Regions from separate parts of the Phyllobacterium sp. YR620 genome, predicted to be linked through region 3. Evidence: predicted binding sites of a transcription regulator. Region 3 holds the regulator's gene; each other region holds the start of a gene.
What was found. Region 3 encodes LexA, which represses DNA repair genes until DNA is damaged. Its sites were predicted from a motif close to TGTTCNNNNTGTGTTCNG; they were not measured.
Positions count from the first base shown of each region.

Region 1 (10,812 bases), 150 kb from region 3:
CACGGTCGTGCTCAAGCTCAAGACACGCGACTTCAAGTTGCGCACCCGCAATCGCCAGCTCGCTGATCCGACGCAGCTTGCCGATCGCATCTTTCGCACCGGCTGCTCGCTCCTTGAAAAAGAAATCGATGGTACGAGATTTCGCCTAATCGGCATAGGCGTGAGCGATCTCAGCGATGACGGACGAGCCGACCCGAAGGATCTGGTCGACGTGCAAGCTACGAAGCGCGCCGTGGCCGAGAGCGCCATCGACAAACTACGGGGCAAGTTCGGCAACAATGCCGTCGAAACCGGCTATACGTTCGGCAAGATCAGGACACCGCCCAAGGCTTCGCCCGAGGAACTGGAGTGAGCGACCCTACCCCATCTCGACTTCGACGATGCCCGGAATGGCCTTCATGGCGCTCGCAACCTGCGGTCCGACCCGGTAGCGATTGGGAAGCTCGATCTCGACTTCAGTCGCGCCGTTTTCCTTGATCAGTACGAGACTGACGACCTGGCCGTCATTCTGCGGCGCAAGATAAGGCGCAATCGAGGTCAGCGGCGCGCTGGAGCGCATGTAAAGCCGCAACGCCTTCTGCATGCGCGTTGCCTCATCTTCCAGCGACTGCGCGGTCTGGATGCGCAGGCTGATCCCTTCCGGACGGTCCTCCGCACCGACAGTCACCACGACCGACTTGCCGGGCTCGAGCAAATCTCGATATTGCGACAGCGCTTCGGAAAAGAGCACGGCTTCAAACTGGCCGGAGGAATCCGAGAACTGGATGATTGCCATCTTGTTGCCGGTCTTCGTCTTGCGCTCCTGCTTGGCAGTGATCGTGCCCGCCAGCCGCCCCGCATTGGCGCCGCGCTTGACCGCCGCCTGAAACTCGAGCCAGGTCTGCACGCGCAGCTTTTCGAGGATAGGCCTGTATTCGTCGAGGGGGTGGGCAGAAAGGTAGAACCCTGCCGCCTCGTATTCGCGCCGCAGTTTTTCCGCCGAAAGCCAGGGCGCTGCCGCAGGCAGTTGCAGCGTTTGCGCGCCCGAGGCCATGCCGCCGAAAATATCCGCCTGCCCGCTCAGGCTGTCTTCCTGGGTGCGCTGCGCATGGCCGATGATGCGGTCGAGCCCGGCAATCATGGCGGGGCGCTCGCGACCGAAACAATCGAAGGCGCCGGCATTGATGAGACTTTCGAATACGCGCCGGTTGACGACGCGCGGGTCGATGCGCTCGCAGAAATCCTCGAGGCTGGCATAGGGCGTCGCGCCACGTTTTTCGACGATATGGTCGACGGCCGCCTCGCCGACGCCCTTTATGGCCGCGAGCGAATAATAGATCCGGTTCTCGCCGACTTCGAACAGGCGATAGGATGTGTTGACCGAGGGCGTCACCACTTCGATACCCAGCCGAACAGCTTCTCGCCGGAAGTCATTGAGCTTGTCGGTATTCGACATGTCGTAGGTCATCGACGCGGCGAGGAATTCGACCGGATAATGCGCCTTCATATAGGCGGTCTGGAACGACACGATCGCATAGGCCGCCGCATGCGACTTGTTGAAGCCGTAATCGGCAAATTTCGCAAGAAGATCGAAGATAAAATTGGCCTGCGGCTTGGTCACGCCGCGCTCGACCGCGCCATCGACGAAGCGCACGCGCTGCATGTCCATTTCAGCGCGAATCTTCTTGCCCATGGCGCGGCGCAAAGAATCGGCTTCGCTCAGCGAATAGCCGGACAGTTCCTGCGCGATCTGCATCACCTGTTCCTGGTAGATGATGACGCCTTGCGTTTCCTTGACGAGATGGTCGATCTTTGGATGGATCGACGCCATCTCCTCGTCGCCGTTCTTGCGGGCGTTATAGGTCGGGATATTCTCCATCGGGCCCGGGCGATAGAGCGCGACGAGCGCGATGATATCTTCGATCCGGTCCGGCCGCATACCGATCAGCGCCTTGCGCATGCCGGTACTTTCCACCTGGAACACGCCAACCGTCTCGCCGCGCGAGAGCATCTCGTAGGTCAGTTTGTCATCGAGCGGCAGATTGGAAAGGTCGACCGCGATCCCGCGCCGCTTGACGAGGTTGACCGCTGTTTGCAGCACGGTCAGGGTCTTAAGGCCGAGGAAGTCGAACTTCACCAGTCCAGCTTCTTCCACCATCTTCATGTTGAACTGGGTGACCGGCATGTCCGAACGCGGATCGCGGTACATCGGCACGAGTTCGGACAGCGGCCGGTCGCCGATGACGATGCCGGCTGCGTGAGTAGAGGCGTGGCGATAAAGGCCTTCAAGCTTGAGCGAAATATCGAGCAGCCGCTCGACCACTGGCTCCTTGTCGCGCTCCTCGCGAAGACGCGGCTCATCCTCGATGGCTTTCGACAGCGTAACCGGATTGGCGGGATTGGCCGGAACCATCTTGGTCAGGCGGTCAACCTGGCCATAGGGCATTTCGAGAACGCGCCCGACATCGCGCAGGACGGCGCGGGCCTGCAGGGTGCCGAACGTGATAATCTGCGCCACCTGATCACGGCCATACTTGCCCTGGACATAGCGGATGACTTCATCGCGCCTCTCCTGGCAGAAATCGATGTCAAAGTCCGGCATTGATACACGATCGGGATTGAGAAAGCGCTCGAACAGCAGCGAGAAGCGCAACGGATCGACGTCGGTGATCGTCAGCGCATAGGCGACGAGCGAACCTGCACCCGAGCCGCGACCTGGCCCGACCGGAATGTCGTGGGCCTTTGCCCATTTAATGAAGTCAGAAACGATGAGAAAGTAGCCCGGATATTTCATCCGGGTGATGATCGAAATCTCGTGTTCAAGCCGTTCTGCATATTGCTGTGGCGTATGGCCGTCAGCCAGGCCCTGTTGCTGGATACGCTGGGCAAGCCCCTCCCGCGCCTGCCGGGCGAGTTCATCGGCCTCCGCCTGGAGCGCCGCATCGGGATCATCGCTTTCGCCGGTAAAGCGCGGCAGGATCGGCGCGCGTTTCTCTGGATAATAGGAGCAACGCTGCGCTATCTCGACGCTGCTTTCGATTGCCTCCGGCAGATCGGCGAAGAGCGCTACCATCTCCGCTTCGCTTTTCAGATAGTGGTCCGACGTGAGGCGGCGCCGGTCGTCGATGGAAAGGAGCGAACCCGAGGCAATGGCAAGCAGCGCATCGTGCGCCTCGTAGTCTTCGCTTTTTGAAAAGAACACATCGTTCGTCGCTACAAGCGGCAATTCCAGCTCATAGGCCAGTTCGACCTGCGCTGCCTCCAGAGCACGATCGTACCCCGCATGTCGCTGTAATTCGACGTAGAGCCTATCCCCGAACTGCGACCGCAACAGGCTCAGGCGCTGGCGGGCCCGGTCACTGCGGTCGTCCTTGATCGCTTTGGCGATCGGCCCCTCCGGTCCACCCGTCAAGGCAATGATGCCGTCGGCTCTGCCGGGAAGCCAGTCCGCCGCGATGTGAATTGGATCGCCAGCAGGTGAATCAAGGTAGGCACGGCTCACGAGGCGAACGAGATTGGCATAGCCCGCCTCGGTGGCAGCGATCAGTACGAGCGGGGCAAGACCAAGCGCCTCGCGCCGATTGGCGCTCCGGCTTTCTTCGGCCTGGTCGTGGAAAGCAATGTCGAGCTGGCAACCGATGATAGGCTGCAATCCTGCTTTCGAACCCTTCTGCGCAAACTCGAGTGCGCCGAAGAGGTTGTTCGTATCGGTGATTGCCAGCGCCGGAAACTTGCTGGCAACCGCAAGATCGATGACCTTGGGAACCTGCAATGCGCCTTCGAGCAGCGAATAGGCGGAGTGAACCCTCAGGTGGACGAATCGCAGCGCCTGCGCATTTGCCTTGCCGCCGCTATTGCCCTGCCCGTCTGCCAATTGTCGTCTCCGGATATTGAACGGAGAACTGATTCACCGCTGCGGCATAGTCGAACAAGCGCCACACGGTGTCCACCCGTATTGGGGTCTTGCCCGACCACAACAGTGGATAGAGCAAGATCGCGCGGGCTGACGCTCTGCCGCGCGATCTCAGCTTTTCAGATAACGCTGACCCACATTGCGAAAGTGGCAATGAAAAGGCTGACAGTAACGAATGACATGACGTCCTGGAAAAGTTCGCTCATCGGTAAAACCCTTCTTCGTTGTCTCTATGTATATGTTTTGTTCTTTTTTTGTTCTGAAGTCAAGCCAGCCAGAGTGCGGGTTGGCGCTATGGTTTGCAAAATCTTAAGAGAAGATGAACGATGTCCGCAGCGAAGCGCATTTGAACAGGATTATTTGACCGCGCGCTTCATTTTGGACGCGACTATCAGGCCCCCGAAAATCCCCGGGGGATCAAAGATCGGTGATCTTGCCGTCCTTCAGGGTCACGCGCCGGTCCATGCGGCGGGCGAGATCGAAATTGTGAGTCGCGATCATCGCCGAAAGCCCGGATTGGCGAACGAGCGCCTCCAGAGCTTCAAACACATAGGACGAGGTAACAGGATCGAGATTGCCGGTGGGCTCGTCAGCCAGGAGCACCAGCGGCGCGTTAGCGACCGCACGTGCAATCGCCACACGCTGCTGCTCGCCGCCCGAAAGTTCGCTCGGCCGATGCGAAGCCCTGGCCCCGACCTTCATGTAATCGAGGAGTTGCTGCGCCCGCTCAGCCGCTATGCCCGGCTTCATGCCACGGATCATCTGCGGCATCATCACGTTTTCAAGTGCGGAAAATTCGGGCAGAAGATGATGAAACTGGTAGACGAAGCCGATATCATTGCGGCGGATTGCCGTACGTTCTTCATCAGAAAGCGTGCCGCATGACCTTCCGGAAAGAATCACATCGCCACTGTCAGGCCGCTCCAGAAGGCCGGCCGTATGAAGCAGTGTCGACTTGCCGGCGCCCGACGGTGCGACAAGCGCCACCATCTCGCCCTTGCCCAGCGCGAAATTTGCGTCGTTGAGGATCACCAATTCGCGGTCGATCTCATTGTACCGACGGCCGACGCCCGTCAGTTGAAGAATGGGACCGGCTGCCATTTATTCGTACCTCAGGGCTTCAACTGGATCGAGCTTGGCTGCGCGCCATGCGGGAAAAAGGGTTGCAAGGAACGATAGAACCAGCGCCATGAGAATGACCGAAAACGTCTCGTTGAAGTCCATCTTGGCCGGAAGCGTGCTGAGAAAATAGAGTTCCGGATTGAACAGGGTGGTTCCGGACAGCCAGGAGAAGAATTCCCGAATCCGCTCGACGTTAAGGCAAACGACCACGCCAAGCACGACGCCTGCGAGCGTGCCGGTCACACCGATGGCGGCGCCGGTCATCAGGAAGATGCGCAGGATCGAATTGCGCGTCGCTCCCATCGTTCTGAGAATGGCGATGTCATGCCCCTTGTCCTTCACCAGCATGATCAGGCCGGAGATGATGTTGAGTGCTGCGACGAGCACGATCAGCGTCAGGATCATGAACATTACGTTGCGCTCGACTTGAAGCGCGGAGAAGAAGGTCTGGTTGCGTTGACGCCAGTCGGTTAGCATGAGCGCCCGCTGCGCAGCATCCTCGACCGGCTTCTTCAGCGCATCGATATTGTCGGGATTGTCGGCGAAGATTTCGAGCGACTGAACTTTGCCTTCCTGGTTGAAATAGAGCTGCGCTTCCTCGAGCGGCATGATGACGATCGAAGCATCATATTCCGACATGCCGATCTCGAAGATGGCGGTGACCGGATAGGATTTGACGCGCGGCGCCATGCCGAGCGGGGTCACGTCGCCATCGGGAGAAATCAATGTGAGACGGTCACCGAGGCCGAGGCCGAGATTCTCGGCCATGCGCGTGCCAATGGCGACCCCGCCTGCCGTATTGAACCCCTCGAAGGTCCCCTGCCGCACATTCGTCGCAACGAGCTTGAGCTTGGCGATATCCTCCTCGCGCAAGCCGCGCACCAGAGCGCCCGTGCCTGCGCCGACAGTGCCCTTGGCAAGCACCTGGCCCTCAACAACGGGTATGGCAAAGGATACGCCGGAGACGCCGTCAACACGCTTGATTACCGCATCGTAATCATCGAGCGGCCGGTCGATCGGCTGCATGATCAGATGGCCGTTGATACCAAGGATGCGGGTCAGCAGTTCGCTGCGAAAACCGTTCATCACGGCCATGACAATGATGAGTGTCGCAACGCCCAGCATTATCCCGGTGAACGAAAACCCGGCAATCACCGAAATGAAGGTTTCCTTGCGCCGCGCCCGAAGATAACGCCAGGCGATCATCCGCTCATAGGCGGAGAACGGCTTGGAACCGGTCATCGCAGTCTGTTCAGTCATGGGGTCCTGCAAGCTTGTTGATCGCCGATTCGACGCTGAGCGTCTCGCGGGCGCCCGTTGCGCGATTCTTGAGTTCGACTTCGCCAGCAGCGACGCCGCGCGGGCCGACGATAATCTGCGTCGGCAGACCGATCAGATCCATGGTCGCAAACTTGGCGCCCGGACGGTCGTCCGTATCGTCAAGCAGCGGATCGAGCCCGGCATTCGTCAGAGCTTCGTAAATCTTGGCAGAAACCGCATCGCAAGCCGCGTCGCCGGGCTTCATGTTGACGATGCCGGCGCCAAACGGCGCTACGGATTTCGGCCAGATGATGCCGTTCTCGTCGTGCGAGGCTTCAATGATGGCAGCGACGACGCGCGAAGGGCCGATCCCATAGGAACCCATCGATACGAGATGATCCTTTCCATCGGGGCCGCTAACCTTGGCGCCCATTGGTTCGGAGTATTTCGTACCGAAGTGGAAGATGTGACCGACCTCGATACCGCGAGCGGCCAGCTGATCCGAAGCTCCGACCTTGGCCCAGGCGGCCTCATCATGCATTTCGTCGGTCGCCGCATAGGGCGTCGTCCAGCGCTTTACGATATCGGCGATTTCGTCGTCATTGTCGAAATTCGTATCGGGACCCGGTACAGGCAGGTCGAGATAAGCCCGATCGCAGAAGACCTGGCTTTCGCCGGTATCGGCAAGGATGATGAATTCGTGGCTGAGTTCACCGCCGATGGGGCCCGTATCGGCACGCATGGGTATGACCTGGATACCGAGGCGCGAGAACGTGCGCAAATAGGCGACGAACATGCGGTTATACGCTGCCTTCGCTGCCTCGAAGTTAAGGTCGAACGAATAGGCGTCCTTCATCAGAAACTCACGCGAGCGCATGACGCCGAAACGCGGACGGCGCTCGTCTCGGAATTTCCACTGGATGTGATAAAGATTGAGCGGCAAGTCCTTGTAAGACTTCACATAGGCGCGGAAGATCTCTGTGATCATTTCCTCATTTGTCGGCCCGTAAAGCATATCGCGTTCGCCGCGATCCTTGATGCGCAGCATCTCGTCGCCGTAGGCGTCATAGCGACCGCTTTCACGCCACAAATCGGCCGATTGAAGGGTCGGCATCAGGAGTTCGATAGCTCCGGACCTGTTCTGCTCCTCGCGGATGATATTGCTTACCTTGTTGAGAATTCTCAAACCCGCAGGCAGCCATGCGTAGATGCCGGCTGACTCCTGTCGAATCAGCCCGGCGCGCAACATGAGCCGGTGGGAGACGATTTCCGCCTCCTTGGGGTTTTCTTTGAGGATGGGCAAAAAGTACCGGGAAAGCCGCATTGAAGATCACCAAATTGAATACAGCCTGAGTGCGTTAAGAATCAGGCAAAACCAAGTGCAAGGTAGCGCATAACTCCATAAATCGTGTTCGATTTTTGGGAGGGAATCGTGCACCCATCAAAATCACGCTGCGTTTCTCGTAGTTCGAAAGAAGACAAGCCAGCAGCAAAGTTTACTTAACTGCTTCGCATCTGATTGGAAACCCGTAAGCAGGCGCGAAGAAGCTACTGATTTATCGAAGATTCATGATCCTGCTGGAAATGTAAGCAAAATGTGATGGCAACGAATATTTTTCGTGACATTTCGCAGGCAGTCCGCTATTTTTTTCGGCATAAGGAGAAAGTAAGAAAAATTCTGCTTTCCTACGCGGTCAAAGTCTTGGGAGGATGTGACCTGTGGCGCGATAACACGCAGCCGCCACGCAAGTGGATCAGGTCGGACGCGATCTTAAAATGCAAGGTGAAAGCCTTGCATTTTTTTTGTCCTTAAGCGCAGATTCAAGTACTTGCTTGCTGTTCTGAAATCGAATTCTAAGCAGCCGCTTTTTGTTGCTGCATTTCGGCTCTGTTAGCCTACCTCTTCGGCCGATTTCAATTTCGAGCTGCCGCTGTTTGCCAGATCGCGCGACGCCCAATCAAAGTTCTTAGCCAGTTTACGTTTATCGATCGTTCCCGGAGATCGGTGCGAGGCAGGATTTTCAGACGCCGTTTCACGCGAAAGGGCCGGCGAATCAATATTCTTTTCCGCGGTAACAATCCTAAAGAAGCGCAAAAGCCGGGCCTCGCGGAACTTTTCGCCGCCGCGCTGGTTGATAGGGCAAACTGGAGACCGTTATGAACTTGCAGACCCTGTTCATTGCAGCGCTTCTGACATTACTCATTCTTGCCGGCCTGCTGGCAGTCTTTCCCCTAAGAGGAAGCAATGAACCCGGAACACCGGCGCCGCACGCGCTGGATCAGACCAACGGCTAATATTCAAAGCCCTCTCACTTCTCTAGTTAGTCTCTCCATCACAATTAAAGGAAATGATCTTGAATAATCGCAATGGCCTTTACCTGATCGTCGGAGCACTTCTCGTTGCCGTCATCGGATTGGGAATCTACATTTATCGCGAAGAGACCAAACCCGCCGTCGAGCTCAAAATCGGCGAAAGTGGCGTTTCGATCCAGCAAAACTGAAGTTAGTGGCGTGAATTTCTATTTTGCCTGCGGGAACCAGACCGGGAAACTGTCTACGCCAAAGCCATATTCCTGGTTCACGACGTAGAAGGCTCCGAATAGCACCGCCGAAATGATCGTCGTCAGAAGAAAGACCCTGCCCATGCGATGCTTGTGCGGGGCGCTGGCTGGCGTGCCCAGCGTCACGTCATCCTCGTCGCCTTGCGTGCGCAGGCCGATCGGCAGCATGGTGAACAATGTCAGCCACCAGAGGATGAAATAGACTGCCATGGCCGTCGCGATAGGCATTATTCTTGCTCCAGTTCGATCAATGTCCCGTTGAAATCCTTCGGGTGGAGGAAGAGAACGGGTTTGCCATGCGCGCCGATCTTGGGCTCTCCATCGCCAAGTATACGGGCGCCCTCACTTTTTAAATGATCGCGGGCGGCAATGATATTGGCCACTTCGTAGCAGACGTGATGCATGCCTCCGGAGGAATTTTTGGCCAGGAAGGCAGCAATCGGTGAATCAGCCCCGAGCGGTTCGAGGAGCTCAATCTTCGTGTTGCCGACATCGATGAAGACCACCGTCACGCCGTGTTCCGGGAGGACCTGCGGCTCGGTGGGCTTGGCGCCCAGCATGTTGCGATAGGTCGCCGACGCTGCTGCCAGATCAGGCACCGCAATGGCGATATGGTTGAGACGGCCCAGCATAAGGATTGTCCTATGGGCGGGTCACGAAGACGGTAACCACCGGCTTCTTGCCCCAGACCTCGTTTGTTGCCGCCCGTACCGCGCGGCGCACTGCTTCGCGAACCATCGCCAGATCCCTGCGCTTTTCACGGGGAATGCTTTGAACGGCGCTTACTGCCGCATCGTAGAGCAAGTCCTCGAGCAGTTCGCCCTCATCGTCGCTTTCCGGCAGCCCCACCGGCACGATCTCCGGATCTTCAATGATGTTGTAGTTGTCGTCGAGCAGCATCGACACGGCAACATGCCCGACATAGGCGAGCTTGCGGCGTTCGACGATACCCACCTCTTCCTCGTCGCCAATGAGCTTGCCATCTTTGACCAACCGGCCGAACGGCGCCTTGTCGATGATCTCGGCCCTGCCCGGCGCGAGCCTCAAGATGTCGCCATTGCGCACCTGCGGCACTTCCGGGATGCCGGCCATGGCAGCGAGTGAACCTTGGGCGACGAGATGCGCGGCCTCGCCATGCACCGGGACGAGAATGCGTGGACGTACCCACTCATACATCCGCCGCAACTCGTTGCGACGGGGATGCCCGGAAACATGCACGAGCTGGTCGTCATCCGAAATGATCTGGATGCCCTGCTCTATCAAAAGGTTCTTGGTCTCGATGATCGGTTTTTCATTGCCGGGGATCGTGCGGGACGAATAGATCACCAGATCGCCGGCCGAAAGCGCGACGCTGCGCATTTCATCGCGGGCTAGCTTGGCCAGCGCTGCGCGCGGTTCGCCCTGGCTGCCGGTAAGGATAATCACCATGTTCTCGCGCGGAATGAAGCCGTAATCGTCTTCCGACAGGAATTCAGAGACATCGTCGAGATATCCAAGCTCACTGGCGACATCGATCATGCGCTTCATTGAACGGCCGAGCACCAATACCTGCCTTCCCGCATCGCGCGCGGCCAAGGCGATCGAGCGGATACGGCCGACATTCGACGAAAAGGTCGTGATGGCGACGCGGCCACGCGCGTTCTCGATAATATTGCGCAGGCTCTCACCCACCTCGCGCTCGGAAGGCGATTCGCCTTCGCGCAGCGCATTCGTCGAATCGCACATCATGGCGAGAACGCCTTCATCGCCGATGGCGCGGAAGCGCGCTTCATTGATCAGCGGCCCCATTGATGGCTCCGGATCCATCTTCCAGTCGCCAGTGTGGATGATCGTGCCGAGCGGTGTCCTGATCGCGAGCGATACCGGCTCGGGGATCGAATGGGTGACCGCCAGCGCCTCGAACTCGAATGGGCCGACATTGAATGTCTCGCCGGCGCGATAGATCGTTACCGGAATGTCCGGCGCGCCGGGCTCCGC
Region 1 is NZ_FNJP01000003.1:328,763-339,574, reverse strand. Features, by position in the region: gene BLR72_RS13435 (DNA polymerase IV) at 1-352, shown strand, start outside; gene dnaE (DNA polymerase III subunit alpha) at 359-3,853, opposite strand; gene BLR72_RS13425 (ABC transporter ATP-binding protein) at 4,310-4,993, opposite strand; gene BLR72_RS13420 (lipoprotein-releasing ABC transporter permease subunit) at 4,994-6,274, opposite strand; gene proS (proline--tRNA ligase) at 6,267-7,598, opposite strand; gene BLR72_RS22485 (hypothetical protein) at 8,432-8,569, shown strand; gene BLR72_RS22480 (hypothetical protein) at 8,629-8,775, shown strand; gene BLR72_RS13395 (DUF1467 family protein) at 8,794-9,063, opposite strand; gene mce (methylmalonyl-CoA epimerase) at 9,063-9,467, opposite strand; gene BLR72_RS13385 (ribonuclease J) at 9,478-10,812, opposite strand, start outside.
Region 1: a site for LexA is predicted at 4,126-4,143, ahead of dnaE (DNA polymerase III subunit alpha). Genes of this name have one in related genera too.

Region 2 (10,812 bases), on a different contig from region 3:
GTGCACGCCGCCGATGCCGCCCGTGGCAAAAACCTTGATGCCAGCAAGGTGCGCGGCAAGCATGGTGGCTGCAACCGTCGTGCCACCAGTGCGTCCTTCGGCAAGCGCGAAGGCAAGGTCGGCGCGCGACAGCTTCATGGCGCCCTTCACCTGCGCGAGCGCTTCACGTTCATCGGCGGAGAGCCCGATCTTAAGCCGGCCGTCGACAATGGCAATCGTCGCTGGAACAGCGCCTTCTTCCGCGATGATGGCCTCGACATCCGCGGCCATGCGGCTGTTGTCGGGATAGGGCATGCCATGAGTGATGATTGTGCTTTCCAGCGCGACAACCGGCTTGCCCGCATCAAGTGCCTGCTCGACCTCGGGGGCAATATCGGTAAAGGGATTGAGGGTCATGTCGGCTCCTTTGATCAACGCAGCAGGGTCGCATCGGGTATCAAGGAAAGCGCTGCGTCGAATTCCTCGGGGGTAAAGATCGGGCTGGCGGAATGTGTCTTCAATGTCAGCATCGACGCGGTCATACCTTGACGGACTGCCTCGTGAAACGCGACACCTTGCATCAGCCCGGCAATCGTTCCGCCGGCAAGCGCGTCACCTGCGCCGGTCACATCAGCAATCCCGTCGACGCCAGGCGGTTCGAGTGTATAGGCTAGATCGTTATGGTAGGCGAGGGTGGGACCGGCGCCATTGCTGATGACGGCGACTTGAAGGCCCGCCGCGCGCAACGCTGCGCAGATTTCCTTTAGCTCCGCCGATTGGCCAAGGCCTGTCAGGGCCAATGCTTCACGGCGGTTCATGAAAAGGCAGTTGAGATTGCCAAGGATCGTGCGTAGGCGCACCGCCTTTGCCGGGGATATCGCCAGGGCATAGATCGGCCGATGTTCCGCAAGGCCCGCAAGCCTTTCCAGCGCATCGGCCGGAAGGTTGGCATCACAAAATATGGCGTCGGCCGCTGCCACGGCATCGCGCACCTTCCGCCGGCGCAGTTGCCGGGGGAGCGCGACTTCATAAAGCGCCATGTCGGCGATTGCGGCGACGACATCGCCATGTTCGTCGAGGATTGCCGTATAGCTCGGCGTCGCCCGATCCATGAAGACGACGGAGCTATCGATGATGCCGGCTGACTCGATCGCTGCGCTAATCGTCTCGCCGATACGGTCGCCGCCGCGTATGGACAGGAGTTCAGCTGCGATGCCGCGCTGCATCGCCAGCCTTAACGCATTGAAGACACCGCCGCCCGGCTCTTCGCGCATGATACCGGGGTTTGAAGCACCGGGCACAAACGGTACGGTGCTTTGGCCGCGCCGGTCGAGATGGGCGCCGCCAACAGCAAAGAGCAGCGGTTTGTTGCCTGACGTCATAGGTGATTGCTTGTCCGATTTAAAACCACGGATTGAAGGGCTGGCGTTGCGCTACTTCTCTAAAGTGTCGGTCGGACAGGCGCAATAATCCGGCCGATTCGATTTTCGCAACTTCGGTTTGTCCGGCAACGCCTGGAACTAGCGGAAAGCTTGCCTGACAGCATGTCGCGCCCCTACAAGAACATTTTACGAACATTTTAAAGTTATGCATTTATTTCAATCACTTATGTCTATTGCAAAATGAGAACAAAACAGATACAAATAAGTTCATCAGAAGCGACATCCGGACTTCATGCATAACACAGGGGTAGTGTAACATGGCTCAAAATTCATTGCGGTTGGTTGAGGGTAATTCGGTGGATAAAACGAAAGCGCTGGATGCGGCATTGTCCCAGATCGAGAGGGCCTTTGGAAAGGGCTCGATCATGCGGCTTGGCCGCAACGAGCAGGTTGTGGAGATCGAAACGGTTCCGACCGGCTCGCTGTCGCTCGATATTGCCCTTGGCGTCGGCGGATTGCCGAAAGGCCGCATCGTCGAAATTTACGGGCCTGAAAGCTCAGGCAAGACCACGCTTGCCCTGCATACGATCGCCGAAGCCCAGAAGAAGGGCGGCATTTGCGCCTTTGTCGACGCCGAGCACGCGCTCGACCCCGTATATGCCCGCAAGCTTGGCGTTGATCTTGAGAACCTTCTGATCTCGCAGCCGGATACGGGCGAGCAAGCGCTTGAAATTACCGATACGCTGGTGCGATCCGGCGCCATCGACGTTCTCGTCGTCGATTCCGTTGCGGCGCTGACGCCGCGGGCGGAAATCGAGGGCGAGATGGGCGATTCCCTGCCGGGTCTGCAGGCCCGTCTGATGAGCCAGGCGCTGCGCAAGCTTACCGCATCGATTTCCCGTTCCAATTGCATGGTCATCTTCATCAACCAGATCCGCATGAAAATCGGTGTGATGTTTGGTTCGCCAGAAACGACGACGGGCGGCAATGCGCTGAAGTTCTATGCATCTGTTCGCCTCGATATCCGCCGCATCGGATCGCTGAAAGAGCGCGACGAGGTCGTTGGCAATCAAACCCGCGTCAAGGTCGTCAAGAACAAGCTGGCGCCGCCCTTCAAGCAGGTCGAGTTCGACATCATGTATGGCGAGGGCGTCTCCAAGACGGGCGAGTTGGTCGATCTTGGCGTCAAGGCCGGCATTGTCGAAAAATCTGGTTCATGGTTCTCCTATAATTCGCAGCGCCTCGGCCAGGGCCGCGACAACGCGAAACTGTTCCTGAAGGAGAATCCGGAAATAGCCAATGAGATCGAACTGGCGTTGCGTCAGAATGCCGGTCTCATTGCCGAGCAGATGCTCGACAAGAATGTTGGGGAAGTAGAGGATGACGAACCCGACGCCGCCGAAGGCTGAGCCGCCTCCAGATATTGACTGAGGATTTGAGACCCGCGGCCGGTGACGGCTGCGGGTCTTGGCATTTTGCCGTCGCCAATTCCCTGGCCGGTCGCGCTTTGGCTTGGCCAATTCCCTGGCCGGTCGCACCTCGCGGCAATAGGGATTTTCTGGACAGCACGCAGCCCTGTCGCTACAAGCGTTTCGTTCCGCTCCTTCGCACAGAATGGGGCTAATTCCATTTGGATATAAGAAGTCAGAAGGCAAGCAGCATGAGTGGCGTCAACGAGATCCGGTCGACATTTCTGAACTATTTCAAGAAGAACGGCCATTCGATCGTGGCGTCGAGCCCGCTCGTGCCGCGCAATGACCCGACGCTGATGTTCACCAATGCGGGCATGGTGCAGTTCAAGAATGTTTTCACCGGCATCGAGCACCGTCCCTATAATCGGGCGACGACATCGCAGAAATGCGTGCGCGCCGGCGGCAAGCACAATGACCTCGACAATGTCGGCTATACGGCGCGTCACCATACCTTCTTTGAAATGCTCGGCAATTTTTCCTTTGGCGATTACTTTAAGGAAGAGGCGATCTCGCTTGCGTGGAACCTTATCACCAGGGAGTTCGGGCTTCCAAAGGACAAGCTGACGGTAACCGTCTACCACACCGATGATGCAGCGGCCGGTTTCTGGAAGAAGATCGCCGGGCTTCCGGAAGAGAAAATCATCCGCATCGCCACGAGTGATAATTTCTGGGCGATGGGCGATACGGGTCCGTGCGGCCCGTGCTCGGAAATCTTCTACGATCACGGTTCTGAAATCTGGGGCGGCCCTCCCGGGAGCGCCGATGAGGACGGCGACCGTTTCATCGAAATCTGGAACCTCGTCTTCATGCAGTTCGAGCAGGTGACGAAAGAGCAGCGCATCGATCTGCCGCGCCCGTCGATCGATACCGGAATGGGGCTCGAGCGCCTTGCCGCTGTGCTTCAGGGCAAGCACGACAATTACGACATCGATCTGTTCCAGACGCTGATCCACGCATCCGAGGAGGCAACGGGAGTAAAGGCCGAGGGCAAGTTCCGCGCCAGCCACCGGGTTATTGCCGATCACCTGCGCTCCTCAAGCTTCCTTATCGCTGATGGCGTGTTGCCGTCGAACGAGGGTCGTGGCTATGTGCTGCGCCGCATCATGCGCCGCGCCATGCGTCATGCGCAGCTCCTTGGCGCACGCGAGCCTCTGATGTGGCGGCTGCTGCCGGCGCTGGTGCGCGAAATGGGCCAGGCCTATCCCGAACTCGTGCGCGCCGAAGCGCTGATCTCGGAAACACTCAAGCTTGAAGAAAAGCGCTTCCGCAAGACCCTCGATCGCGGGCTGGGCCTCCTCGGCGAAGCGACCGAATCCCTCGGCGAGGGCGACAAGCTCGATGGCGAGACCGCGTTCAAGCTTTACGACACCTATGGTTTCCCGCTCGACCTGACGCAGGATGCGCTGCGCCAGCGCGGCATCGGCGTCGACACGGAAGCCTTCGACGCGGCCATGGAAAGGCAAAAAGCCGAGGCGCGCGCGAGCTGGGCGGGTTCCGGCGATGCGGCGACCGAAACCGTATGGTTCTCGGTTCGCGACAAGGTCGGTGCCACCGAATTTCTCGGTTATGAGACCGAGCAGGCTGAAGGCGTCATAACCGCTCTCGTTGAGAACGGTGCCAGCGTCGAAACGGCGGGCGAAGGCGATGCTGTGGCAGTCGTTGTCAACCAGACGCCTTTCTATGGCGAATCCGGCGGACAGCAGGGCGATACCGGAACGATCACCGGCGACGGCCTTGTCATCGAGATCAGCGATACGCAGAAGAAGAATGACGGCGTCTTCGTCCATATCGGCAAGGTGACGAAGGGAACGGCAAAGGTCGGTGCACCGGTCGAACTTATCGTCGACAAGGCGCGCCGCACCCGTATCCGCTCCAACCATTCGGCAACCCACCTGTTGCATGAGGCGCTGCGCGAAACGCTCGGAACCCATGTTGCCCAGAAGGGCTCGCTTGTTGCCCCCGACCGGCTGCGTTTCGATTTTTCGCACCCGAAGCCGATTTCCGACAAGGAACTCGCGGCAATCGAAGACATTGCCAATGAGATCGTGTTGCAGAACGCGCCGGTATCGACGCGCCTCATGGCAGTCGACGATGCGATTGCCGAAGGCGCTATGGCGCTCTTCGGTGAAAAATACGGCGATGAGGTTCGCGTCGTCTCCATGGGCACGGCAGTGCAGGGCGAGAAGGCCGGAAAAAGCTATTCCACCGAGCTTTGCGGCGGCACGCATGTACGCGCGACCGGTGATATCGGGCTCATTCGCGTGGTCTCTGAAGGCGCTGTTGCTGCTGGCGTGCGCCGCCTCGAGGCGCTGACCGGAGAAGCTGCGCGGCGCTATCTCGAGGAGCAGGACGACCGCGTCAAGGCGATCGCGTCGGTTCTGAAGGCGACGCCGGCCGATGCGCTGGCCCGGGTGACGGCGCTGGTCGATGAACGCCGCAAGCTCGAACGCGAGCTTACCGAAGCCCGCAAGCAATTGGCTCTTGGCGGCGGTTCTTCCGGAGCCGCAGGCGGCGCGCTGGAGACGGTCAACGGTGTCGGCTTCATCGGCAAGGTGGTGAGCGGCGTCAATCCGCGCGACCTGAAGCCGCTCGCCGATGATGCCAAGAAGAGCGTCGGCTCGGGAGTCGTCACCTTCGTCGGCGTCTCCGAAGATGGCAAGGCGAGCGCGGTTGTCGGGGTCACCGAGGATTTGATCGGCAAGTACAGCGCCGTCGATCTCGTCCGCATTGCGTCCGCCGCTCTTGGCGGCGCGGGCGGCGGCGGCCGGCCCGACATGGCCCAGGCCGGCGGCCCGGATGGCGCAAAAGCCGAAGACGCGATTTCGGCCGTCCGCCAGGCGCTCGGCGCCTAGGTTCGCATGCCCGGTCATGCTGCTGTATGACCGGGCCAACTCGCCGCTATGCGTATTATACTTATTGTCAATAGTACTGCGTTAAAATGATCTTGCTCCTTCACGCGATGCGTGATGTAATTCTTAAATAGTATTTGGGTTATTAAGTTTTTGGATTAGTATAAGCACTAAAACTACAGTGACTATTGCGGAATCGGCCGACTGATATTGGCCGGTTGAAGTTTTATTATTTGTTGTTTGTTTCCGGAGCGGCACTTCCATTGCTGGAGCAAAAGAGCAGGTTCGCTGAGGTTGCTGCCGCTCCGACCTTTACTGCCGCTCTGACATGTGCCGCAGCGACAGCTACTCCACCTCGGCAAAACGGGGTCGGGGCCGGGGAAGCGGGTTCAGGCAACGAAAGCTGGCGCCGCGCTTACTCCTCGCGCGGAGCCTGTGCAGCCGCGATATGCATGGGCGCTATCGTATAGCTGTTGAGGCCGGCGAGTACGGTCGGGTCGTTGTCGCCGAAGCGGACCGCTTCCGCATGATCATTTACCTCAAGAAGAGCGAGCCCGAAGCTGCCGTCGGGCTCATGCACCGGGCCATAGGCAAGGACAAAGCCCTCGTTGAAACATTCCTGCACATAGCTTGCGTGCTGGCGCATCAGCTCTTGCTCGTCATCGTCCATGTCGTCCGCAAAGGTCGGGCGTGGCGGGATCAGGCGGAAAAAGAACTGCTGCTTGCTCATCTTCGGTCCCCTCGGGTGATCATAGCATCACGCATAATACCCAAAACAGCGCTTTTTGGCGCGCCATTTTCGCATCGCTCATTCGCGAAGCGCACAACAAAAAGAGCTCCGGTTTTCACCGGAGCTCTTAGCATTGATGCTTTCAGATGGCTCAGGCAGCCATCGCCTTTGACAGGTTTTCATTGATCTTGTCGAGGAAGCCTGTGGTCGACAGCCAGGGCTGATCCGGGCCGATCAGGAGTGCGAGGTCCTTGGTCATGTAACCGGCTTCGACTGTGTCGACGCAGACCTTCTCCAGCGTGTGGCTGAAGCGCTCGAGCTCGGCATTACCATCGAGCTTGGCGCGATGCGCAAGGCCGCGCGTCCAGGCAAAGATCGAAGCGATCGAGTTGGTCGATGTTTCTTCACCCTTCTGGTGCTGGCGATAGTGGCGGGTCACGGTGCCGTGGGCAGCTTCCGCTTCGACCGTCTTGCCATCCGGCGTCATCAGAACCGAAGTCATCAGGCCGAGCGAGCCGAAGCCCTGCGCGACGATATCGGACTGCACGTCGCCGTCATAGTTCTTGCAGGCCCAGACATAGCCGCCGGACCACTTCAGCGCGGAAGCAACCATGTCGTCGATCAGGCGATGCTCGTAGAAGATCTTCTTTTCGGCAAACTTCGCCTTGAACTCTGCCTCGTAAACTTCCTGGAAGATGTCCTTGAAGCGGCCGTCATAGGCCTTGAGGATGGTGTTCTTGGTCGACAGATAGCAGGGAACGCCGCGATTATAGGCATAGTTGAACGAAGCGTGGGCGAAATCACGGATCGATTCATCGAGATTGTACATCGCCATGGCAACACCGGCGCCGGGCGCGTCATATACTTCGTGCTCGATCGTCTGGCCGTCATCGCCAACGAACTTGATCGTCAGCTTGCCCTTGCCCGGGAACTTGAAGTCGGTCGCGCGGTACTGGTCGCCGAAGGCATGACGGCCGACGATGATCGGCTGCGTCCAGCCCGGAACGAGGCGCGGAACGTTCTTGGCAATAATCGGCTCGCGGAAGATGACGCCGCCGAGAATGTTGCGGATCGTGCCGTTGGGCGATTTCCACATCTTCTTCAGGCCGAATTCCTCGACTCGCTGCTCATCCGGCGTGATCGTCGCGCACTTGACGCCGACACCATACTCCTTGATGGCATTGGCCGCATCGATCGTCACCTGATCATTAGTGGCATCACGGTGCTCGATCCCGAGGTCGTAATATTTCAGATCGATATCCAGGTAAGGATGGATCAGCTTTTCCTTGATATATTGCCAGATGATGCGGGTCATCTCGTCGCCGTCAAGCTCGACGACCGGATTTGCAACCTTGATCTTTGCCATGGATAGTCAGCCTCTATTTTGCTGGGGTGTGGGAATGTCAGCATCGGTTTTCAGTGAGGGTTCGCGCCCCTATAGCATCGGGATCGCCGAACGCAAAGCTGCCGACCAGCCATGCCGTTATTTTAAGGCAGGATTGCCCATCAAAAGATCGCGCGTTATGACGGCGGCAATATCAGCAGGAACAAGAGATGGCCGGTACAGATAGACAACGCACGCTTATTGCCGAAGGCCCGGCAATTATTCTCGTTGAACCGCAATTGCCCGAGAACATCGGCATGGTGGCGCGCGCCATGGCCAATTTTGGCCTGGCGGAACTGCGGCTCGTCAAGCCGCGCGAGGAATTTCCCAACGAGAAGGCGCGCTCCGCGGCGAGCAGGGCGGACCACATCATTGATGCGGCGCAGGTTTTCGAGGATCTGCCATCCGCCATCAAGGATCTGAATTTCGTCTATGCGACGACGGCGCGCGAGCGCGATGCATTCAAGCAGGTGCGGGGGCCGGTGGAGGCGGGCGTCGTGCTGCGCCAGCGCTTCAACAGCGGCGAGCGAACCGGAATTCTTTTCGGGCGCGAGCGCATCGGCCTCAATAATGACGAAGTCAGCCTTGCCGATGAGTTGGTGACGTTTCCGGTCAATCCGGCGTTCTCGTCACTCAACATTGCCCAGGCGGTCCTGCTCATGTCCTATGAATGGATGAAATCCGGCCTCGAGAAACATACCGATACCGCCTTTCGCGGCCCTGAGCTTGCGCCGGCGCCAAAGGATCAATTGCAGGGCTTCTTCAATCATCTGGAAGAAGCGCTGCAGGCCAGGGGATATTTCCGGCCGATGGCCCGCAAGGAAATCATGGTCAATAATCTGCGCGGCGTTCTTACCCGGCCGGGTTTTTCGGATTCGGAGCTGAAGCTCCTGCGCGGCGTCCTTGTCTCTCTCGACTTCTTCAGCCCCGATACGCCGCGCGGCGCCGGAGCGCCGGAAGGGCGTAAGCGGGCAAAGCCAATCGATGAGCCGGCTAATGAAAGGCCGACCGACGATGAATGAGCGGGTCGCAGACCGACCGATCCTTGTCTTCGACAGCGGCATTGGCGGCCTCACCGTTCTGCGCGAGGCGAGAGTTCTGATGCCAGACCGGCGCTTCGTCTATATCGCGGATGATGCCGGCTTTCCCTACGGCGATTGGGAGGAGGCGGCCTTATGCGAGCGCATCGTTGAGCTCTTCGGTGGATTGATCGGGAAATACGACCCCGAAATCGCAATCATAGCCTGCAATACGGCATCGACGCTCGTGCTCGACGATCTGCGCAGAGCCTATCCGGGCGTCCCGTTTGTCGGCACGGTACCGGCCATCAAGCCAGCCGCCGAGCGGACTTCTTCGGGCCTCGTCAGCGTTCTTGCAACACCCGGTACGGTCCGGCGCGCCTATACACGCGACCTCATCCAGTCGTTTGCCTCGCAATGCCATGTGCGTCTTGTCGGCAGCCAGAGCCTCGCCCGCCTGGCCGAAGCCCATATTCGCGGGGAATTCGTCGACGATGCCGAAATCAGGCAGGAGATTGCCCCCTGCTTCTACGAACGGGACGGCAAGCGTACGGACATCGTCGTCCTCGCTTGCACCCATTATCCTTTCCTCGCCAACGTCTTTCGCCGGCTCGCTCCCTGGCCGGTCGACTGGCTCGATCCCGCCGAGGCCATTGCTCGCCGTGGTCTTTCATTGCTCAAAGTCAACGGTACCGGCGAAGAACCCGAACACGGCGACGATTTTGCCATGTTCACATCGGGCAATCCAGATTTCTCCACGCGCCGCCTGATGCAAGGGTTCGGTCTCGATACCAATCTTGGACTGCAATTGGTTTCGGACGGCAACTCCGCCACTTTCGCCTAAAGCATAGGCCATTTTGCGTGGCGTTGAAAAAACGGGCGTGTTGAACTTTCGAATAATTGACCCCGCGCGACCGCGCTCCTAGGCTCGCATTTTATCGAGTTGCCATTGGTGATACCATTTGGGCGGTACAATACCGCCCCATCTATTGCATTGGACTGGGAGTATTTTATGCGATTTGTCGAACTTCTATCGGGGATGATGCTGGCAATTGCCGCCGGCACCCTATTCTTGTCGCCTGCGAGTGCGGGTGAGAAGCTGGGCTTCCCCCCGCCCGATCCGCCTGGCACGGTGCGTACGCCGATGACGCCGCAGAACATTCAGAAGGAACTCGATCAGCGGTTGAAGAGGCAGTTCGAGGCGGCGGCCGGCCCCTCGGGCCGCTTGACCGCGCAACAGGCAAAGGATGCCGGTTGGGGCTTCATCGCCGACCACTTTGATGAAATCAGCCGAGGCAATGGCGATACGGTCGGTCTCAACGAAATCCAATCGTTCATGGATGCCCGCTCCCCCGTGGCGCGGACTGTAGAGCCGAGCGTTGCCCCGAAGAAAAAGGGGAAAACCACCGAGCCACCAAAACCGGTGGACAATTCGCCAATCCAGATCATCGAATAAACAGGGGCTGCCAATGAGGCAGCCCCTCTTCAATTGTCCCTCTGCCTGAAAGTGTGGCGATAAGAGTGGAAGTGGTGGCGATAGTCCGTGCCGTACGGCATGACCTCCGCGACACCTTCCAGTTCCATCGGTCACTGCGCGCTGATCCTTCATTTGCAATATTTATATTACCTTCGTGCCGGGGGGTTTTGACAGCGCGCCGCGCCCCGCCGCCGAGACTGCCGATCAGATACAACGCTTTCCAATATCGCCGAGGGCTTTCGTGAGCATTATCCTGGGACTCGTCTTCTCTCGCCAAGAAAAGATCAAATCTTTAAAGCAGCGGCCAAGCGCCAAGGATCTGGCGCGCAAGTTTTGCCTGTTGGCGCGCAAGGAGCCGACTTTGGGACCGCTGGCTGTCATCACTGCCGAGGGTGATGACGGCAAGGCGAGATCAAGTTGCTCGATCTTGCCGACGGACGAGGATGTGCATTTCTACCAAGATGGCGCTCAGGTTAATTTCTCGGCGGCGACGGTGGCAACCGGCCCGGGTTATCATGAT
Region 2 is NZ_FNJP01000001.1:980,154-990,965, forward strand. Features, by position in the region: gene BLR72_RS04570 (pseudouridine-5'-phosphate glycosidase) at 1-396, opposite strand, end outside; gene BLR72_RS04575 (carbohydrate kinase family protein) at 411-1,361, opposite strand; gene recA (recombinase RecA) at 1,679-2,770, shown strand; gene alaS (alanine--tRNA ligase) at 3,022-5,685, shown strand; gene BLR72_RS04590 (YciI family protein) at 6,098-6,412, opposite strand; gene BLR72_RS04595 (NADP-dependent isocitrate dehydrogenase) at 6,564-7,778, opposite strand; gene BLR72_RS04600 (RNA methyltransferase) at 7,967-8,818, shown strand; gene murI (glutamate racemase) at 8,793-9,659, shown strand; gene BLR72_RS04610 (hypothetical protein) at 9,828-10,271, shown strand; gene BLR72_RS04615 (hypothetical protein) at 10,534-10,812, shown strand, end outside.
Region 2: a site for LexA is predicted at 1,539-1,556, ahead of recA (recombinase RecA). Genes of this name have one in related genera too.

Region 3 (10,812 bases):
GGATCGCGGTCGCGCCAGCGTCCGTCATAACGCGGCGGCCGGCCTTCGGCGCGGGCTTTCTCGCGCATTTCTTCAAGCTCGGCCGGCGATGCGTAGCAATAATAGGCTTTGCCCTTGGCAACAAGTTCCTCGGCGACCTCGCGGTGGCGACCGGCGCGGGCGTATTGGGATACAGCCTCGCCATCCCAATCGAGGCCGAGCCAGGTCAAGCCGTCGAGGATGGCAGTTACCGCCGCATCTGACGAACGTTCCCGATCCGTATCCTCGATCCGCAGCAGCATCTTGCCGCCCGTATGCTTTGCATAGAGCCAGTTGAACAGTGCCGTGCGGGCACCGCCAATGTGGAGGTAGCCGGTAGGGGATGGGGCAAAACGTGTAACGACAGGGGACGACATGGGAGCTCCAGGGACGCGTCGCGCTATTAGCCGAACGTCCAATCGAATTGATCTGGCGTTCATGTAGCATAGCACCGCTGAGGTGCAAGGGTATTGGTGCTTGGGGGCAAATGGAGGAACCGCAGACCAGATCAAAAATCGATGAGCGGCTATTCTTTTTCAGTGTTCAGGACACTGGCAACGCCGTTGCGACCTATCCAGGCACAGAAACAGGCGTTCTAACGCGAGGGACTGAACTCTCTGCGGGTAGGCGACCCATGGCGATCGCCATGGCGGCGACAAGGCGCGCCTTCGTCGCAACGCCGACGCTTTTTAGCCAGGAGATCGAGCGCGGCACGCTGTTTCTGTTTCTCCCGGTGTGTTGCGGCATCGGCGCCATCATCTATTTCGGCGCGTCGGCCGAGCCAAGACTGAGCGCCATTTTGTTTGGGCTGACCCTGCTTGTCGGGCTGATGCAGCTCGCACATTCCCGTCCGAGGACCAGACTGGCGCTCGCCTTTGCAGTTGCCGTTGTCGCGGGAATGGTTGCCGGCAAGCTCGAAACCATGCGCGCGGATACGAAAATGCTTGGGTCGGACATTACTACCCGTTTGACCGGACGCGTCGTGGCCATGGCTAGAGACGCAAGAGGCGGCTGGCGCGTCACCCTCGACATTATCGCAACCGAGCGGCCGACACTCCGCTATTCGCCGCAACGGGTTGTCGTGTCGGCGCGATCCGTGCCGGCAGGAATGAAAATTGGCGCGGGACTGCAGGGCCTCGTCCACCTGCGTCCGCAGCGAGGTCCGGTACGGCCCGGCAATTACGATTTTGCGTTCAATAATTACTATAAGGGCGTAGGCGCAAATGGGTTTTTCCTTGGTAAACCTCAACTCGCCGCAACGCCGGTCGATGAGGCGATTGCGTCTCAAGCCTGGCAGACGGTCGCCAATATCCGCCAGCAACTTACGCAGCGTGTGCTTTCCCGCATCAAGGGGGAACCCGGCGATATTGCGGCTTCGCTGATTACCGGCCAGCGCGACGGCATTAGCGAGGCGACGAATGACGCAATGCGACTGAGCGGGCTTTCGCATATTCTTTCGATTTCCGGATTTCACATGGCGCTGGTGGCCGGCATCATCGTCGGCTCGCTTCGCGCCAGCATGGCCCTCTTTCCCGGCTTTGCAGCCCGCTATCCAATGAAAAAACTGGCGGCATTCGTCGCCCTTGCCGGTTCCGGCTTCTATCTCCTGCTCTCGGGCGCCGATGTAGCTGCGCAGCGCAGTTTCGTGATGCTGGCGGTGATGCTCATTGCCATGATGGCCGATCGCGCGGCAATCTCCATGCGCAATCTCGCCATCGGCGCTTTGATCACGATAGCGCTGCTTCCGCATGAAATTCTCGGACCGAGTTTCCAGATGTCATATTCGGCGACAGGCGCGCTCATTGCATATTACGGCTGGAGATCGCGCCGAAAGAACAGGTCAAACCGAACGAAAGGCGAGGGATTGCTTCTGCGTTTGCCGATGATGGCGGCAAGCCATGTCGGCGCTATCGCCATGACTTCGTTGGTTGCCGGGACGGCGAGCTCGATCTTCGCCGCCTACCATTTCAACAACACAGCGCCGCTTGGGCTTGTGGGCAACGCGCTGGCGCTGCCCGTTGTCTCGATCTTTGTGATGCCGTTTGCGGTGCTTGCTGTTCTTGCGATGCCATTTGATCTCGATTGGCTGCCGTTTGCTGTCATGGAACGCGGCATCGAATGGGTCATTGCGATCGCGAAGATGGTTGGCGCGCATTCGCCGAGCGGCAATTTCGGATCAATGCCGCAAACGAGCCTGCTTTTGATGACCGCGGGACTGGTCCTCCTCATGTTGCTGACAACGCGGCTGCGGCTCGTTGGATTTGCAGTAATGGCATTGGCCATAGTGCCGCTCCGCTCTGCACGTCCGCCGGATATAGTGATTGCCGAAGAGGGCAGGCTCGTCGCCTTGAGCGCCCCCGACGACGCGCTGACGGTGAACCGCGCAACGGCAAGCCGTTTCACCCTCGATAACTGGCAGCAGGGGTACGGCGCAATTCAAGTGCTCACGCCGGCAAAGAATGGCGCATCGCCGGCCGATGGACAATTTGAGTGCGCCGACGGCGTGTGCCTGGCGAGGGAAGCCGGCGGCCTGATCGTCGCCTACACGGACGATCCGACCAAAAAATCAACTGCTTGTGCCGAGGGCGATATCGTCGTCCTTGCCTTCACCGGTCCCACAGCAACCTGCGAGCCGGGGGACGTTCTTGTAATTACGGCGCAGGACCTGGCGCTACGCGGTTCCGCAGAAATCAGGTTCGGCGACAACAAGGTCGATCCACCGTCCGGGCTAGATGCGGCTGCATTTGCTGTAGAACAATTGCAGGCACGCCTCCAGTCTGCAAACATTACCTACGCCGTGGGCTCCCCTCAGCGCCCATGGAACGCCTATCGGGCTTTTTCCCGCACCGCCCGCAATCTTGCGGAGCAAAAACCGCAGCGGCGTGCCGCAAAGACCAAGCCACCGGCAGACGATCAGGAAAACCCGATCCGTCAGTAACGGCGGATCAAACCGACCAGCTTACCCTGCACGCGCACCCGATCCGGCCCGAATATGCGCGTCTCATAGGCCGGATTGGCGGCCTCGAGAGCAATCGATGCCCCTTTGCGCCGAAAGCGCTTCAAGGTTGCCTCTTCGTCATCGACAAGCGCGACCACAATTTCGCCGGGATTGGCCGTGTCGCCGCGCCGGATGACGACCGTGTCGCCGTCGAAGATGCCCGCCTCGATCATGGAATCGCCCTTGACCTCCAGCGCATAATGCTCCCCACTGCCGATCATGTCCGGCGGCAGGCCAATCATGTGCGTCTGATTCTGGATGGCGGAGATTGGTACACCGGCCGCGATCCGGCCCATGACGGGTATGTTGACGATCGTCGGCGCACCGTCGTCATCCGAAGCGCGTGGCTGCGGGCGGGGGGGGGCGACATTGCGGCCGAGGCTGCCCTCGATCACGCTTGGCGAAAATTTCTTTTGCGCATTGAGACCAGGCGCAATTGAATCCGGCAGGCGCAGGACTTCCAGCGCCCGCGCACGGTTAGCAAGCCGTCGAATGAAACCTCGTTCCTCGAGCGCTGTTATCAGCCGATGTATCCCCGATTTGGACGCTAGGTCCAATGCATCCTTCATCTCGTCGAAGGATGGAGGGATGCCGGTTTCCTTCAGGCGCTCATGGATAAAGAGCAGAAGTTCGTGTTGTTTACGCGTGAGCATCGGCGATCCTTCGAAACGGAATCGGAAAAACAAAACCAGAACAAACACTATCTGTTCCAGTTGTGTTCCACAAGTATTAATATGTCGTGTAGAAGGAGTGCGCCGATATCCAAATAGCGCATCTGGCCCGTTGCCGGCACCTGCGCGATGAACAACGCCCATGCGTCAGTACTTGCCGACGACGTTGAAGAACACACCGCGGTCGTTGAGCGTCAGGTCGCGCAGATCGTCGGAGAAATTGCCGAAATTATAGCCGACGCCGACCTTGAAGTTGTCGCCGACGTGGCGATAAACGGCGGTGAGCACGCCAAGATCTGTCGTATCCGCCTCGGCCATGTACATGACGCGCCCTTCCAGCAAGGCGTCCCATTTCTTGACGATGTGAAAATCGGTTCGAACAATGCCGAGATGCGCTGAGGAAGTCTGCCAATCGGAGAATGCGTCGAGATCGTCCTGAAGCCGCTCGCGCACTTGACCGTAGCGGAAGCCGTATTTCGCGCCGACGGACAGCCAGGGAACGAGATCGTAGGTGAAATCGGCGGAAAGAATGTTGCTGCGCTGTGCTGGCCCGTATTCGTCGCCGGTCACCGCGCTGACCTGATCCTCGCCCGGAAGATCGTAAAGCCAGGTATATTTGAGGAGAGCGTTCAGCCGGTCGTTCGTGATCGGACGGTAGGCATATCCGAGCGAGGCTTCGACATAGTCGCCATCCCTGAACGAACCATCACCGTTCGAGTCCGAGAGAACTGAATCGATATTGGCGAGCAGCCGCCAGCTATCGTTCGTCTTCCAGCTGAAGCCCGTTGCGAAGAGGTAGGTGTTGAGATCGCGGGTATCATCGTCGGAATCTTCAAAACGAGTCTCACCGCGAATGCGCGCGGCAATGCGATCCTCGTCCTTGTAGCCGACCGACAGGGAGATCGCCTTGCGGTCGAAATCGGAACGTTCGAGATTTGTGGAGGGATCGATCGTATCGTCTTCGACTGTGCCGATCTCCAGCCCGCCATCGACCGTCCATTTGGCGTCGGGCGTGTACACGACACCGTAGGTTTGGGCGAGCGAATTGCGCCTCCCGAACAGGTCGTAATTATTCTCAGCATAGGTCGACCAATAGTCGTCGAGCTTGCGGCGCGCGCCGATGACGATCGCGCCGTAATCAGTCCCGTCGAGATCGTAGGTTCGGTCAAGGTCGAATGCGCGATCGGGGTCGAGGCGGTAGCCGAGATAGTAACTATCCTCCGCTGTCGGCTCATAGGTGACGGCGGCGAGGGCGCCGAGCCCAGTCGCGCCATAGGATACTTCGCCGTTTAGCCCGATCTTTTCGGTGAGCTGATATTCGGCGCCGACGCCAAGACGGTCGCCGCGCTCGATGTCGCCGGATCGCGACAAAGTTCCTTGTCCGAAGCCGTAATAGGTATGTTCGGCATCGGGTGCATATTCGAGACGAGCGCCGGCATCGAGCCGCGACCCGTCATAGCCGGACTTGTTCGAAGTTGTTGCGAGCGGATTACTGAGTTCGAGATAGGTGACGCCGAACGAGGCTTTCCAGTATTCGTTCAGTTGCTTGCTGATTGCGGCAGCGCCCTTACGCTTGGACCTGCCGCCGACCGCCTGATCGTAGAAATCATTAGTCGCTTCACCTTCCTTGAAATCGTCATAGGTGAGGTCGAGGCTCAAATCTTTCGTGATATCGATATCTGCCGCGAGTCCCCAGATCCGCTGATCCGCCGCAACCTGTTCCGAAAGGGTGGAGAAGCCCGCGTCCTTTTCCTGGTAGTACCCGCCGAGCGTGCCCTTCATGCCGCTCTTGCTGATGTCTTCCAGGTCGAGTTGCGCCCGTGTGCGCCACGCCGTGGCCAGGCGGCCGCGCGTGCCCGTGGTCTGCACGTCGCTCAGGGTCAGCCCGCCATCGGTGGAGCGGGACGTGCCGAAGCCCGGTCCATCGGACCGCGATATTTCGCCTTCGATGAAAGTCGTATCGGAATGGCGGACCTTGATGTCGGCGCCATAAGCCTTCTGGTTGGCGAGGCCCGTATTTTCGTTCATGCCGGTGATGCCGACCCGAACCTTGTCGTCGAACCAATGCTGCGCCCGTCCGCCATAGGCATAGCCGTCAAGGTCACCGGCGATTGGCGTGTATTCGTATTGCGATACCAGATAGACCTTGTTGCCGCCGAGCGCGCCTTCACGCACCGGGCCCGTCGTGCCGGTCGAAGAGGAAAGCGGCCGCTTCAGGATCAGCATGCCCTGCAGGTAGTCGAACGAATAGTCTTCGCCATAGCGCAAGGTGCGCCGCTCGATGATCTGTCCAGTTGTCGAATCGCGGACTTCCACCGTCACGGTTTCGGAGCCGATCGTTATGTCCTGCCTGCGCATGAAATAGGCGGAGCCGCCGGTCCCGAGGAATTCGTCGCGTTGCGGCAGCGTATCCGGTTGCGCCGCATAGAGCGTCACTTCGCTGTTGCGCTCTCCGAAGGGTGTCGTCTTCTCTGAGCGATAGGCAGCGCTCGCGCCGTAGAGCGCTCGGTCCGAGCGCATGAACTCCGTGCCCTGGATGATCGCCTTGTAGCTCCCCCACAGGACCTGGCTGTCGCCGCGCTCGAGCCGCACGTAAAATTTGCCCTTGGTCGGAGCGTCGTCGATCGCCGTGGAATCGTCACCATAGATCGGGTAATAGTCGTTCGGGTCGAGCCGCCGCAGCAATTGCCGCGGATCCTTGGCATCGAGTCCACGGAACATATGATCGAGACTGTCTTCTCCTGTGTCGGCCGAGGCGGTCAGCAGATATTTGCCCTTGATCTTGCCTTTCACGTAAAAGGCGAGGCGACCCTTCGTATAAATGTCGTCATATTCGCCCGGCCGCACGCTCTCAATATGATCGCTGCCGCTATTCTTGCCGACAGTGAGGTCGGCCAGCGCGACATAGAACCAGTCATTATTGGGGATGTTGATCTGGCGGTGAAAGTCGACGGCGCTGCCCTTCGAGCCAACGACAGTCACGTCCACATCATGATCGCCGGGCGGCAAAATGCGCTGCATGACGAAGGAACGTTCGCGATCGACGGGGATCCTATCGTCGAGCGCCTGCACCCCGTAACCGTCGGGAACGTTCCGGCCGTAGACGGTGACTGCGCCGCCACGAACCGGGATGTTCCGTAATCCGGTGTTGTCCTCGGTCATGCCCGGCGCGACCGCATTCTCCTCTTCCCGCGGCAGGTCGCGATCCATGCGGCGAAGCGGGCGCGGCAACGTCTCGTCATAACGGTTGTCGACATCATAGACTCGCAGCACGTATTTGAAGCGCTGGTCGTCATTCTCGGTTGCTGGCATGGTCCAGCCGGCTTCGCCGTTGACCGGAACCGCAATGACTGCGATCGGCTTATCCGTGAGTTGCTTGTCATCCTCGAAGACGCGAATTTCGGAACGCTGGATGAAGGCGGGGTAGTTAGAGGTCGCAAGGAAGCGGATCGGCTCGCCCGTCCGATATGCGGTGCGCATCGGGGTCGTCGAAACATTCAGGACCGGGCGCGCGTCGAGCCCATCGAACTTGACCTGGATATCGACCGCACTGAGCCCTTGTTTTGGCGTGGCTTTGTCGGACCCAGCCCCAATTGCGGCGTGCTTTTGTGCGTTGGTCTCCTTGGCCACGCCCAGGGATCGCGGCTCATTGCTTTTGACGACGGTCTCGCCCTCGACACTGATGGCGAAAGGAATGGTCCCTTCGGCATCATCGGATGGGGACCGGGCACCGGGGGCTGCGATGCGGGAGCTTTTGACTGCTGGTTCGTTCTGCGCAGTCCCGGCAGCGCAATCGGTCTCGATGCATGCGCTCGCCTTCGCGGCCGCCGCTTCTTCCTGGGCCGTGGCTCTGGACGTCGTGAGATGCACCAGGAGAACGGTACAACCCGCCATAAGCATGCGCGCTTTGCGCGACGCAACCAGGTGATTTTGGGGCCGGATGGACACCTGAAAGCGGCCTTGGCTCATTGACCCACCTCCACGCGCGTTTCGATGTTAAGCGCGTACCCGCCTCCTGCGGCTTTCCATCGCTTGGCGATGGCGTCCTCGATCGCGTTCATGCGTTTGGCGGCAAGCTCTTCGGAACGCGTCGGGTAGCTGATCCGCAGCGTTGCCTCCTGCTGCTTCAGCATCTCGATCAGCGCATCCAGCCCCCTGTCCCATCGCGGCTTCAACGTCGTGAGAGCAGGTTCGAAGGCTTCGTCCTTGAGATCGAGCCGCACGACGCGGCCTTGCGCCGCGCCGAAGTTGAGCTTCGACATCTTGCCGGCGGTGAGACGGATCACCCGCGGGTTCTCGGTGGTCAGGTGGTAGCCGGCAGGCAGGGTGCGCGTATCAAGCTTCATGATGAAGTTGGAGCCGATACGCGCATCCGGAAGATCAGCGCAGGCAACGTGGAAGCGCCCAAATTCGTCGGTGGTCACCAGCAAGCCGCGCACGGTTGCAATACGCACGCCGGGCAGGCCCCGCTCGCCGTCGTTCGGGTAGCCATCGCTGTTAAGGTCGTCGAACACGCGGCCGATGAGATCGCCGCAATCGAAGACCGGTTCGACCATGATCTCGACGGCGGCGCTCGCCTCCGGGGCAAGCCTTTTGCCACTTGAACCGAGCGCTTGCGCCTTGTTGACGTGCTTGCCCGGCCCGGCCGTACTCAGCGCCAGCATTTGCAGGCGAATGACCACATCGCCCTTCGGACCAAGCGTCAGATTGTCAAAACGAAGGTTGGAACCGTCAATGCGCGGTTCAACGGCTTTGCCATTGAGCGTCGCCGATCCGCCGACATAGCGGAAGCCTGCGGGGAGGCGGTCAAGAACCGTCAAGCCTGCGACGTTGCTGGTGTTCTTGTTGATCACTTTGATTATGAACGGCGCCTTCTCGCCGCGGCGTATCTGCCGCAGGCCGGCCTGTTTGGTGATCGTTACGGAAGAGGCTTGGGCCGCCGGCAATTCGAGAACTGCCGTCGCCTCCGCCGAATCGACGACGGTGATCTTGCCTTGCCCCGGATTGGTGTAGGCAAAGCCGCGCCCGGCATTGCTTTCTGGAGCTTGTGGCCGCGTATAGGTGCCTTCGGCTTTGGCCTTGTTGACAATCCCGTTAGCGATACCTGCAGCCGCATCGATATCGGACTGCGCCAGCGTGTAGGTCGCCTCGAACACCTGCGTCTGCTTCGGCGCAATGGCAGTCGGCCCCGGCACAACCGCGCTGAGTTTGTTGGCGGCAGGCTGCTTGTTGAACGTTGGGCCGTGGTCGGTTGGAATGACGTCGTTGACGACGACATTGCCGGTATTGGTAACCTCGAAACGATAGGTGATCGATTCGCCGGCCTCGTATAAGCCGCTGCCATCGGTATCGTTGAGCTTCGCGGTTTTGACCAACGCGATCGTGGCGCTCTGCTCGATCGGTGTCCGCACTTCGCTCGCCGTGCTTGTTACAGTCGCCGTCGTCGGCGATCCTGCAACCGTCGCTGTGGCGGTCGCTGTGTTGGCAACCCCGCCAGCATCGATATCGGCTTGCGTCAGCGTGTAGCGCGCCGTGAAAGTGCTTGTGTCTTCCGCCCCCGGCGCCAGCGAGGCGAGGGGTCCGCCACTGACTGCGACATTGGGCAGATCGTCGCTGATCGCGATATTGTTGAGCGTGACGTTGCCGGTATTTCTAACGGTGAAGAAATAGGTGATCGTTGCCCCGGCGGCATTGCCGGATGGCGGGCTGGCGGTCTTTACGAGTTCGAGCGCCGCGCCCTGGCTAAGAGTGGTCGTGACCGTGCTTGCGTCGCTCGACGTGACCTTGCCGTCTGGCATCGTGCCTGAAGCTGTCGCCGTGTTTTCGACCTTGCCGGCATCGATATCGGCCTGAGTAAGCGTGTAGAGTGCCGTAAACGTTGTCGAATCGGTCGCTCCCGGTGCGAGCGAAGCGATGGGGGCCCCGCTCACGACGGCCCCATGCAGCGCATCTGTGAGCTTGACCTCGGTGAGCGTGACGTTGCCGGTGTTCTTGACGGTGAAGTTGTAGGCAATTGTTGCCCCGGCGGCATTGCCCGACGGCGGGGCTGCGGTCTTTATGAGTTCGAGCGTCGCGCCCTGGCTAAGAGTGGTCGTGACCGTGCTTGCATTGCTCGACGTGACCTTGCCGTCTGGCATCGTGCCTGAAGCTGTCGCTGTATTATCGACCTTGCCGGCATCGATATCGGCCTGTTTGAGCGTATAGAGCGCGGTGAAGCTCTTGTCGTCGACAGCCCCGGGGGCAAGCTCGGCAATGGCATCGCCGCCGACCACGGCATCCTTGAGACTGTCGGCGAGCCTGATGTTCCTCAGCGTCACATTGCCGGTGTTCCTGACGGTGAACGTATAGGCAATGGTCGAGCCGGCGGCATTGCCCGACGGCGGTCCGCTCTTCTTCTCCAGCACCAGCCCCGGCGCTGCCGCGATCGGCGTCGTCACCGCGCCGTTGCTGCTGATATCGCCGCCTGCGGGCAGCGTCGCGGTAACGGTGGCGGCATTGTCGACCTTGCCGGCATCGATATCGGCCTGTTTGAGCGTATAGAGCGCCGTAAACGTTGTCGAATCGGTCGCTCCCGGTGCGAGCGAAGCGATGGGGCCCCCGCTCACGACGGCACCGGACAGAGCATCTGTGAGCTTGACGTCGGTGAGCGTCACATTGCCGGTGTTCTTGACGGTGAAGCTATAAGCAATGGTCGAGCCGGCGACATTGCCCGACGGCGGTCCGCTCTTCTTCTCCAGCACCAGCCCCGGCGCTGCCGCGATCGGCGTCGTCACCGCGCCGTTGCTGCTGATGTCGCCGCCGGCGGGCAGCGTCGCAGTAACGGTTGCGGCGTTGTCGACCTTGCCGGCATCGATATCGGCCTGTTTGAGCGTATAGAGCGCGGTGAAGCTCTTGTCGTCGACAGCCCCGGGGGCAAGCTCGGCAATGGCCTCGCCGCCGACCACGGCATCCTTGAGACTGTCGGCGAGCCTGATGTTCTTCAGCGTCACATTGCCGGTGTTCCTGACGGTGAACGTATAGGCAATGGTCGAGCCGGCGACATTGCCCGACGGCGGTCCGCTCTTCTTCTCCAGCACCAGCCCCGGCGCCGCCGCGATCGGCGTCGTCACCGCGCCGTTGCTGCTG
Region 3 is NZ_FNJP01000003.1:479,295-490,106, forward strand. Features, by position in the region: gene gltX (glutamate--tRNA ligase) at 1-395, opposite strand, end outside; gene BLR72_RS14120 (ComEC/Rec2 family competence protein) at 653-2,956, shown strand; gene lexA (transcriptional repressor LexA) at 2,950-3,669, opposite strand; gene BLR72_RS14130 (RHS repeat domain-containing protein) at 3,835-7,656, opposite strand; gene BLR72_RS14135 (DUF7507 domain-containing protein) at 7,653-10,812, opposite strand, start outside.